One region of the Rhizobium sp. BK377 genome, then DNA from elsewhere that is predicted to be linked to it. Evidence: predicted binding sites of a transcription regulator. Region 1 holds the regulator's gene; each other region holds the start of a gene.

What was found. Region 1 encodes PhoB, which activates phosphate uptake and scavenging genes when phosphate is short. Its sites were predicted from a motif close to TGTCATNNANCTGTCAT; they were not measured.
Region 2: the regulator PhoB is predicted to act here: its motif matches at 1,680-1,696, upstream of phnF (phosphonate metabolism transcriptional regulator PhnF).
Region 3: the regulator PhoB is predicted to act here: its motif matches at 1,840-1,856, upstream of FHT92_RS07280 (TIGR03364 family FAD-dependent oxidoreductase).

Annotation. Positions count from the first base shown of each region.
Region 1 is NZ_JACIAC010000001.1:1,257,190-1,260,930, reverse strand. It holds gene pstA (phosphate ABC transporter permease PstA) at 1-418, shown strand, start outside; gene pstB (phosphate ABC transporter ATP-binding protein PstB) at 433-1,248, shown strand; gene phoU (phosphate signaling complex protein PhoU) at 1,293-2,006, shown strand; gene phoB (phosphate regulon transcriptional regulator PhoB) at 2,137-2,820, shown strand; gene FHT92_RS06240 (pyrroline-5-carboxylate reductase) at 3,019-3,741, opposite strand, start outside.
Region 2 is NZ_JACIAC010000001.1:1,588,354-1,592,094, forward strand. It holds gene dapB (4-hydroxy-tetrahydrodipicolinate reductase) at 1-195, shown strand, start outside; gene FHT92_RS07895 (2,3-bisphosphoglycerate-dependent phosphoglycerate mutase) at 218-853, shown strand; gene phnF (phosphonate metabolism transcriptional regulator PhnF) at 910-1,647, opposite strand; gene phnG (phosphonate C-P lyase system protein PhnG) at 1,766-2,242, shown strand; gene phnH (phosphonate C-P lyase system protein PhnH) at 2,242-2,850, shown strand; gene FHT92_RS07915 (carbon-phosphorus lyase complex subunit PhnI) at 2,855-3,741, shown strand, end outside.
Region 3 is NZ_JACIAC010000001.1:1,470,060-1,473,800, forward strand. It holds gene FHT92_RS07270 (2'-5' RNA ligase family protein) at 144-665, shown strand; gene FHT92_RS07275 (succinylglutamate desuccinylase/aspartoacylase family protein) at 736-1,797, shown strand; gene FHT92_RS07280 (TIGR03364 family FAD-dependent oxidoreductase) at 1,901-3,031, shown strand; gene phnX (phosphonoacetaldehyde hydrolase) at 3,028-3,741, shown strand, end outside.

The DNA.
Region 1 (3,741 bases):
CCTGATGACGCTGCCGACGATCATCATCGCCACCCGCGCTGCTCTGCGCGCCGTGCCGCCGTCGATCCGCTCGGCAGCGCTGGGCCTCGGCGCTTCGAAGATGCAGATGGTGTTCCACCATGTGCTGCCGCTCGCCATGCCCGGCATCCTGACCGGCACGATCATCGGCCTTGCCCACGCACTCGGCGAAACCGCGCCGCTGCTCCTGATCGGCATGGTCGCCTTCGTCGCCCAGGCGCCGACCACGCCGCTCGATCCTTCCACCGCACTTCCGGTTCAGGTCTACATGTGGGCCAATGAAGCCGAGCGCGCGTTCGTGGAGAGAACCTCGGGTGCCATTATCGTCCTGCTCCTGTTCCTCATCGTCATGAATATCGGAGCCATCCTCTTGCGTCGTCGCTTTGAGCGCCGCTGGTAAACGGAGTAAAGATCATGAACATGTTGACGGAAGCAGCAGTTGAGAAGGCGCTGGACCAGAAAATGAGCAACGTCCCGTATAAGATGATCGGTCAGGATGTCTCCGTTTATTACGGTGACAAGCGCGCGCTTTTCGATGTCAATCTGAACATCCGGGAAAACACCGTGACTGCCTTGATCGGCCCGTCCGGCTGCGGCAAGTCCACCTTCCTGCGGTCGCTGAACCGTATGAACGACACGATCGACGGCTGCCGCGTCACCGGCAAGATCTCGCTCGACGGTGAGGACATCTACGATCCTGACATCGACGTCGTCGAGCTCCGCGCCCGTGTCGGCATGGTGTTCCAGAAGCCGAACCCGTTCCCGAAGTCGATCTATGAAAACGTCTCCTACGGCCCGCGCATCCATGGCCTGGCCAAGTCGAAGGCCGACCTCGACCAAATCGTCGAGTCGAGCCTGCAGCGCGCCGGCCTCTGGAATGAGGTCAAGGATCGCGTGCACGAATCCGGCACCGGCCTTTCCGGCGGTCAGCAGCAGCGTCTGTGCATCGCACGCGCCGTTGCCGTCAGCCCCGAAGTCATCCTGATGGACGAGCCCTGCTCGGCACTCGACCCTATCGCGACCGCCAAGGTCGAAGAGCTGATCCACGAGCTGCGTGAAAACTACACCATCGTCATCGTGACGCATTCCATGCAACAGGCCGCACGCGTGTCGCAGCGCACGGCCATGTTCCACCTCGGCAACCTGGTCGAGGAAAACGATACCGACAAGATGTTCACCAATCCGGACGATTCGCGCACCCAGGACTATATCATGGGCCGGTTCGGCTGATTTTGGCGGTGTGAAGCCTTTCCGATTTTCGAGGACAAAGCCCCATGGCATCGACACATATTTTTTCCGCCTATGACGACGATCTGAAGTTCCTGTCCCGGCGCATCTCCGAGATGGGTGGTCTTGCCGAACAGATGGTCGGCGAGGCCGTCCGCGCGCTGGTCAACGGTGACACCGCGCTCGCTCAAAAGGTCATTTCCGACGATGTGATCCTCGATCACACCGAGCGCGAGATCAACGACAAGGCGATCGTGACGATCGCCCGCCGTCAGCCGATGGCCTCCGACCTTCGCGAGATCATGGGCTCGATCCGCATCGCCGCCGACCTCGAGCGCGTCGGCGATCTCGGCAAGAACACGGCAAAGCGCGTCATCGCGGTCCAGAGCACCGGCGTTCCGCGCAAGCTCGCCCGCGGTCTCGAGCATCTGTCCGAACTGGCGCTGGTCCAGCTCAAGGAAGTGCTCGACGTCTATACGACGCGCTCCGCTGACAAGGCCAAGTCCATCCGCGAGCGCGACGACGAGATCGACGCCATGTACACCTCGCTGTTCCGCGAACTCCTGACCTACATGATGGAAGATCCGCGCAACATCACGAGCTGCACGCACCTTCTCTTCTGCGCCAAGAACATCGAACGTATCGGCGACCATGCGACCAACATCGCCGAGACGATCTATTACATGGCGACCGGCGCCCAGCCGGAGGGCGAGCGTCCGAAGGACGACAGCTCCAACACCGTTGGTGCGGTGACGGAGTAATCCTGAACTGCCGATGCTTGCGCGCCCCGCGCTGGGGCGCGCGAGGGTCGCAGCCCATTCCGAGTTCCTGCATGATCCCTTGCTTAAATCACCCCCGGTTTAAGGATCGTGCATTAGGAGACTGACACGCATGATCCCAAGAGTTGCAGTTGTTGAAGATGAGGAGGCGCTAAGCGTGCTTCTCCGCTACAACCTCGAAGCCGAAGGTTTCGAGGTGGACACGATCCTCCGTGGCGACGAGGCCGAAATCCGGCTTCAGGAACGCACGCCGGACCTGCTCATCCTGGATTGGATGCTGCCGGGCGTTTCCGGTATCGAGCTTTGCCGCCGGCTGCGCATGCGGCCGGAAACCGAGCGTCTGCCGATCATCATGCTGACGGCGCGCGGTGAAGAGAGCGAGCGTGTTCGCGGTCTTTCGACCGGCGCGGACGATTATGTCGTCAAGCCCTTCTCCACGCCGGAACTCGTTGCCCGCGTCAGAGCGATGCTGCGCCGCGCCCGCCCGGAAGTTCTCTCCACGGTTCTGAAGTGTGGCGATATCGAGCTCGACCGCGAAACGCATCGCGTTCATCGCAAGAGCCGCGAAGTCCGCCTCGGCCCGACCGAGTTCCGCCTGCTGGAATTCCTGATGTCGTCGCCGGGCAGGGTCTTTTCCCGCTCGCAGCTGCTCGACGGCGTCTGGGGCCACGATATCTACGTGGACGAACGCACCGTCGACGTCCATGTCGGTCGCCTGCGCAAGGCGCTGAACTTCTCCAACATGCAGGATGTCATCCGCACCGTCCGCGGCGCGGGATATTCCATGGAAGCTTAATCCGAGTGATCGGAGGTCCAGACGGGTCGCTCGCTTGCCGGGCGGCCCGTTTGCTTATCTGGTGCCTACTCAAGATACGGCGATGAGTAGGCTCGCCCTGTCCGTCGAACTTGAAGTGACCTGTCTCGACGAAGCCCAGCTTCTCATGAAGAGCCGACACCAGTCGCCGGAAAAGCGAACTTCGAGAGGATCTGCCTTCTACAGACGGATGCGTGCAAGAATCCGATCAAGAGCCTTCTGCAGAGCCGCCGTGCCGCCGAACTCGCGAAAGTCTTCGAGCACCTGTTCATTCAATCCGCCCTTGGTCGAATGCTCGCCGATGAGTTCATCGAAACTCGCGACAGGTTTTAAGCGGGCAGCATGGGCGAGGCCGGAAAACAATTGACGGAGGTAGGCGTCGCCAGCTGGTCTCGAGAGCCCCTGGCTCTGCAGCCAGCTCGACGTCGCGTCCAGAATGCCGAAATAGGTGGCCATCAGGCAGCTGGCCACCGCGAGAAGTTCGAACTCCTGCTTGTCTTCAACCTGGATCGCCGTTCCGAGCGCCGAAAAGAGGGTGTGGGAAACCTCGTCGGGCGGGTAGATCGCGGTCGCCCCTTGGAGATCTGCGACGAACGGAAGTGGAATTGCCAGGCTTAGGTGGTGAACGGGCTGATCGATCCACGCCAGCAGTTGATCGATTGGCGTGGCCGCGACAAAGCTGATGACATGGTGGTCCGGCCGAAATCGGAGCGAGCGGATGACCTCCTCGGCAATTTGCGGCCTCACGGCCATGAATACGAGATCGGATCGGTCGAGAACATCCTGGTTGCCCAAAGCGATCGACACATTCCGGTTTGCCGCCGCGAGGCGGCCTGCGACGCTTGCGCCACGCGGGGACAGCACGATCGGCGTGTCGCAAAAAGCTGTCTTGCCCAGTCCGGT
Region 2 (3,741 bases), 330 kb from region 1:
ACGCTGCGCGGCGGCTCCGTCATTGGCGAGCATTCGGTGCTCTTTGCCGGCGAAGGCGAAACCGTCACGCTTTCGCACAGCGCAACCGACCGTTCGATCTTCGCGCGCGGCGCCATCAAGGCAGCCCTTTGGGCGCGCGACAAGAAGCCGGGGCTCTATTCCATGCTCGATGTTCTCGGGCTTTCTTCCCATTGACCATTTCTCGGAGGCATTTTTCATGAGCGGTACCCTCGTCCTCGTTCGCCACGGCCAGAGCGACTGGAATCTCAAGAATCTCTTCACCGGCTGGAAGGACCCCGACCTGACCGAGCTCGGCATCCAGGAAGCCACGACCGGCGGCCAGGCGCTCGCCGACTACGGCATCAAGTTCGATGTGGCCTTCACCTCCGCACTGGTGCGCGCGCAGCACACGCTGAAGCTTGTCCTCGACAAGGTCGGCCAGCCGGACCTGCAGACGATCCGCGACCAGGCGCTCAACGAACGCGACTATGGCGATCTCTCCGGCCTCAACAAGGATGATGCCCGCGCCAAGTGGGGCGAAGAGCAGGTGCATGTCTGGCGCCGCTCCTACGACGTTCCGCCTCCGGGCGGCGAAAGCCTGCGTGACACCGGCGCGCGCGTCTGGCCTTATTACCTGACGGAAATCCTTCCGCGCGTCCTGCGCGGCGAAAAGGTGCTGGTTGCCGCGCACGGCAATTCGCTGCGTTCGCTCGTCATGGTTCTCGACCGCCTCACCCGCGAGCAGGTTCTTTCGCTGAATCTCGCGACCGGCGTGCCCATGGTCTACAAGCTGAAGGCAGATTCCACCGTCGCTTCCAAGGAAGTGCTCGGCGACATGTCCGGCGCGCACTGACCGCGATCAGGCATCGATAAGGTTCAAGGCCGGGCTCGCGCCCGGTCTTTTCGTTTTCAGTTCTCGATGGTGAACTGGACGCGATCGGCGGCAAAGCGGCTGATCGAATATTGAACCGGCACGCCTTCCAGATCAGTGTTCATCGCCTTGGTGATCAACAGCACGGCGCCCGGCGTCAGCTCGAGATCGGCGATATCGCCAGCGTCGGCGTGGGCGGCGGTGATCTCCGTCGTGGCACGCACATAGTCCGACAGGCCAAGTGCCGCGAAAGCCTTGGTGATGGATTCTGTCTTCCTATAGATCTCGCCGATGCCGGCAAAACGTGAGGCAGGGAACCAGCTTGTTCCGCGCGCGACAGGCCGCTTATCCGCATCGCGCACCGTTTCCAGCCGGATGACCGGCGTGCCCTGTTCTACACGCAGCCAGCGGGCCACCTCGGCATTGGCCGCCTCTTCTGCGTGGCCGAGCAGGAGCGCGTGCGTTTCGCGCGCCTGGTCCTTGAGACCGTCGGTGAAGCGGGTACGGCGGCTGATCGGAAAATTCAGGCGCTCCTTGCGCTCGATCAGCGTGCCGCGACCCTGCACCGCGCGCACGATCCCTTCCTGGGCAAGTGCTGCAAGCGCGCTGCGGACGGTATGCCTGTTGACGCCGAACTGCAGTGCAAGAACCGTTTCCGGCGGCACCATGCCCGTTTCGTCGTAAGCGCCACTGCTGATCGCCTCGCGGATCCGGTCAGCGATCTGCCGCCAGAGCGCCACGCCCGTCTGCCGCTGCACCTGCTTTATTCCTGCCATTACACCCCTGCCAGCCAATTTCGAGCGCGCCGTGTCACACGCTTGTCACCTCGCCGATTTAGGGATAGGTATATCTTGTATGGTTGTCTATATCAATAGACATTTCGAGGAAAAGACGATGGCGGCGACAGAGAAGACGGAAGCTGCGGCGCGGGTGGAGAGCGGGCGTAAACGCACCGTCGATCTGCTCGCGCGCGCAGAGACACAGGAATTGCTGGCGGCGTGGGATGCGCTTGCCGAACAGCCGGTCGTGCAGCCGGTGCGTGGACCGGAGACCGGCCTCGTCATGGTCCGCGGCCGTATCGGCGGCGGTGGTGCGCCCTTCAATCTTGGCGAAGTGACGGTGACGCGCGCGACGGTGCGCCTTGCCTCCGGCTCGGTCGGCCACGCCCAGGCGCTCGGCACCAACAGAGAGAAGGCACGGCTTTCGGCGATCTTCGATGCGCTCTGGCAGGAAGAGGCGACCAAGGGCTTCGTCGAGGAAAAACTGCTTTCGCCGATCGCCCGGCGGATCGCCGAAGACAACAATCGCAAGGCTGAAGAAACGTCCGCGACCCGTGTCGACTTCTTCACCATGGTCCGGGGAGAAGACTGATGGGCATCAAGACCGACGTCCTGACCGGTGGCTTTACCGAGCCGGTTTTCAACGCGCAGAGCGTGTTCAAGATGCTGATGGACGGCATGGCCCGGCCCGGCACGATCCAGTCCGTCACGCCCGATGTGATGCCGCCTGCGCCACTCGGCATTGCCGCCGGCGCAATCGGCCTGACGCTTTGCGACCATGACACCCCGGTCTGGCTCTCCGCAGGGCTCGCCAAGTCGGCAGTCCCGGAATGGCTGGGCTTCCATGCCGGTGCGCCGCTGACGGCCGAAAAGGCGGAAGCGCGTTTTGCCTTCATCGAAGCCGGGATGGCGCTTTCCACCTTCGGCCTGTTTGCATCAGGCACGCAGGAATACCCTGATCGTTCCACGACTGTCGTGATCGAACTTGCCGATCTCGAAGGCGGGCGCCGTCTCGCTTTGATGGGGCCGGGCATTCAGAGCGTGACCGAAATCGCCCCTGTCGGCCTGCCGGAAACCTTCCTGCGCCTCTGGACGGAGAACCGCGCGCTCTTCCCGCGCGGCGTCGACATCGTGCTGACGGCAGGCAAGCGTTTCCTCTGCCTGCCGCGCACCACCAAGATCACAGCAACGGAGATCTGAGCTCATGTATGTTGCCGTCAAGGGTGGCGAGGCCGCCATCGCCAATGCCCACCGCCTGCTCGCCGACCGCCGGCGCGGTGATCGCTCCGTGCCTGCCATCGGTATCGAGCAGATCGTCGAACAGCTTTCCCTCGCCGTCGACCGCGTCATGGCCGAAGCTTCGCTCTATGACCGCACACTTGCCGCACTTGCCGTGCGCCAGTCGCGCGGCGACATGATCGAGGCGATCTTCCTGCTGCGCGCCTATCGCACGACGCTGCCGCGCTTCGGCTATTCCAGGCCGCTCGACACGGCCGACATGCAGATCGAGCGCCGCATCTCCGCCACCTACAAGGATCTTCCTGGCGGACAGCTGCTCGGCCCGACCTTCGACTATACGCACCGCCTGCTCGATCCGAGCCTGCTGACGGACGAGGCGGTGGAAGAGCCTGCACAGCGCGAAGCCGAAACCGGCCGCGTCATGCGCGTCTCCGAAATCCTCGGCCAGGAAGGCCTGATCGAAAACGACGGCGAGCTCCCTGAGGACCATGAGACGGGCGACCTGACGCGCGAGCCGATGGAATTCCCGATGACCCGTGACCTTCGCCTGCAGGCGCTTGCGCGCGGCGACGAAGGTTTCCTGCTGGCGCTCGGCTATTCCACCCAGCGCGGCTACGGCCGCAACCATCCCTTCACCGGTGAAATCCGCATCGGCGAGGTCGAGGTGGAATTCGACGTGCCGGAACTCGGCTTTGCCGTTTCGCTCGGGACGATCCAGCTCACCGAATGCCAGATGGTCAATCAGTTCAAGGGTTCGGCCAAGGCTCCGCCGCAGTTCACCCGCGGTTACGGCCTCGTCTTCGGCCAGAGCGAGCGCAAGGCCATGGCCATGTCGCTCGTCGATCGCGCATT
Region 3 (3,741 bases), 210 kb from region 1:
TCTGATAAGCTCCTCCTTGTAAAACAAGGAGGCGGACGATGTAGTCCGTAGTTCAGATGCCTCATTTTCCGCTCGACCCGAATGGCTCCGACCCCCGGAAGAAAGCCGGCTACAGCGGGGGACGTCACCACAGGTTGTTCTTCATGCTCCGCCCGACCGCTGAGGCAGCATCCGAAGCGATGGAGATCGCCCAGACTTATCGCAACGCCCATGCATTGACGGGGCCTTCGCGACCCCTTGAGCTGCTTCATATCACGCTGAATGGTGTGGGCGCCTATCGCAGGCTGCCGCAGGATATCGCGTTCGCTGCGGAACAGATGGCTGCGACGATACGCGTCCGACCGTTCGAATTGGTGCTTGATGAGGTCATGAGCTTCCGCCATCCGGGCGAACCCCAGGCCTTCGTCATCTGCACCAGGCAGGAAAACGAAGCGCTGCTGGATCTTCGCCACCAAATCCAGGAAGGTCTGTATGAGGCGGGACTGCCCTATAACCTCGGTGGCCATCTGACACCGCATATGACGCTGCTCTACGATCGCAAGACAGTTCTGCCTGAAGAGCTTAATCGGCCGGTGCGGTGGACCGTCCGGGAGTTCCTGCTGATCCACAGCTTCTATGGAAAGAGCGAGCATAATGTCATTGGCCGTTGGCCTCTGCTCGGCTGAGCCAAGCTTGCACCGCGGGTGGGGATTCGCATACAACTCCCCACCCAATAGGCACAGGCGGAGCAGGACAGTGGACGTTTCAGAGATCATCATCCCCGGCGATACGCCCGGCATCGAATGGCGGTTGCCGGTCATCCGTTTCGAGGGAAACGATCCCGCCGCCCCGAAGGTCTATATCCAGGCCGCACTGCACGCGAACGAACTGCCGGGAACGGCGCTGGCGCATTTTCTCTGCCTACAACTCAGGCAGGCCGAAGGCGAAGGACGGATCGCCGGCGATATCACGCTTGTGCCACAGGCAAATCCGATCGGTGCCGCACAATCGCATTTCGGCGAGCTGCAAGGCCGGTTCGATCTGGGATCGCGGACCAATTTCAACCGAGACTTTCCGCTGATCTCCGTTCGTGATCGGCCAGAGCTGATTGACGGGCTCGACAACTACCCGGCAGCTGATCGATTGAAACGGGAGCTCATCCATATGGCGCTCGGCGCCGATCTGGTGCTCGATCTGCATTGCGATGATGAATCGCTGCAATATGCCTATATCGACGAAGCCTTCTGGCCGGAGGCGGCGGACCTTGCCAATGCGCTCGACATGGAAGCAGTGCTGCTTTCAGATGGCGAAAGCAGCGCCTTCGAAGAAGCGGTCGGTTTTGCCTGGAAGTATGAGGTGCCGGGCGAGCGCAAGGCGAAACTTCCGGGCAAGCTTTCAGTGACGGTGGAACTGCGCGGCCTGCGCGACGTCGACCCCGGTATGGCCGCAAAAGACGCCGAAGGCATGCTGCAATTCCTGATCGGGCGCGGTGTCGTCGGCGGCGGAGCGACCGTAGACAAGACCTTCTCCGGACCAGCCGTGCCGCTCGACAATGTTGAGATCGTGCGCGCGCCGCAGGGCGGTACGGTCCTCTTCCACCGCAATATCGGCGAGCGTGTCTCGGAAGGGGAGCTTCTGGCGACGATCGTCACCCGACCCGGTTTTGCCGAGGGCGATATCAAGATCCGGGCGCCGCAGGACGGGCTGTTGCTGACCCGCACGTCCGACCGGCTGGTGCGCCGACGCGGCGACCTGATGAAGATCGTCGCCGACAAGCCGAGCAAAGCAACGCGAAAGGCCGGCACCCTGGAAGACTGAACCGCATTCTTTTCCACGCGCGAATGTAAGGCTCCGCGCAACTGTCACACAGGCTTCAAGAAAATCCGCCAAGCCGTGGCAGACATATTGCGAAGGAGCGTACATGCCGCATTACGACATTGCGATCGTCGGCGCGGGAATTGTCGGGCTGGCGCATGCGCTGGCGGCGGCAAAGCGTGGCAAACGGGTCGTCGTTGTTGACCGTGACGCACAGGCAAATGGCGCTTCGGTGCGCAATTTTGGCTTTGTGACGGTGACCGGCCAGCAGGCCGGCGACTGCTGGAACAAGGCGCGCCAGGCCCGCGATATCTGGGCCGGGATTGTCGATGACGCCGGCATAGACGTCCTGCAGCGCGGGCTGCTCCTTGCCGCAAGGCTCGACGAATCCGAAGCCGTGATCGACGCCTTCCTGCGCACAGAGATGGGCGAGGGCTGCGAAAGGCTGACGCTCGATCAAGCACGGCGGCTTGTGCCGGCACTGCGACCGGAATCGGGGCGCTTCACACTCTATAGCCCACATGAGGTGCGGGTCGAATCCAGCACAGCCATTCCGCTGCTCGCCCGCTATCTCGAAGTCAAATATGGCATAGAGTTCCGCCGCTCGACAGCAGTGAGCGCCGTCGAGCCGCCGCGAATCGAAACGTCAACCGGCTTGATCGAGGCGGAGACGGTGGTTGTTTGCCCCGGCGACGATTTCAAGAGCCTGTTTGCGGATCGGATCGCTGCCTATAACGTCACACGCTGCAAGCTGCAGATGATGCGTGTTGTGCCGGCCCAGCGGGTTTCGCTCAGCACTGCGGTTATGTCCGATCTCGGGCTCGGGCGTTATCTCGGTTATGCCGAATTGCCGGAGGCGACTGCCCTGAAGGCGCGGCTTGACCGCGAATTCAAGCCGGAGCGGGAAAACGGCATCCACCTGATCGTCACGCAGTCGGAGGACGGATCGCTGATCGTCGGCGACAGCCACCATTACTCCGAAACACCCGATCCGTTTGGACTGGAGCGGGTCGACCGGCTGACCCTCGACGAAATGGATGCCGTGCTCAACCTGCCGGGTCGCTTCATTACCGAGCGCTGGATCGGCACCTATGCCTCCGCTCCAGACCGCTGGCGGTTTACCGACAAGCCCTCCGACGCGCTGCGCATCGTCGTCGTCACCGCGGGCTGCGGTGCTTCGACCGCCTTCGGTATCGGCGAAGAAACCATCGAGGATCTCTACGGGAGCGCAGCATGACGCAATTCAAGGCAGTGGTCTTCGACTGGGCCGGCACAATGATTGACTTCGGCTCTTTCGCGCCGATGGGGGCCTTTGTGGAAACCTTCGGCAAACTCGGCGTCGAGGTAACCATCGCCGATGCCCGCAAGCCCATGGGGCTTCCGAAGCGTGCCCATATCGCCGCGATGCTGGCCGAGCCGCATATCGCCGCGCGCTGGAAGGCTGTACAAGGAGCGCTTCCGGACGAGGCTGCAATCGACAAGGTTTACGAGCTCTTCGTTCCGCTGAACGAAGCTGTCGTGACTGATTACTGCGCTCTGGTGCCGGGCGCGATCAAGACGATCCAATATCTGCGCGAGCGGCAGATGAAGATCGGCTCGACCACAGGCTATACACGCTCGATCATGGAGCGCGTGCTGCCGCTTGCCGCCGAACAGGGTTATGCGCCCGACAATCTGATCTGTGCTGACGATCTGCCGCTTGGCCGACCGACGCCGATCGGCATGTATAAGTGCTTCCTCGACCTGATGGTCTATCCGGCCTCTGCCGTTCTCAAGGTCGATGATACCAAACCCGGCATTGCCGAGGGTGCTGCCGCAGGCTGCGTGACCGTTGGCGTGACGCTCTCGGGCAACGAGGCGGGGCTGACACCTGCAGAGCTGGATGCACTTTCGCCAGAGGCACGAGCTGCGTTGCACAAGCGGATCGGCGAGAAGCTGATTGCCGCC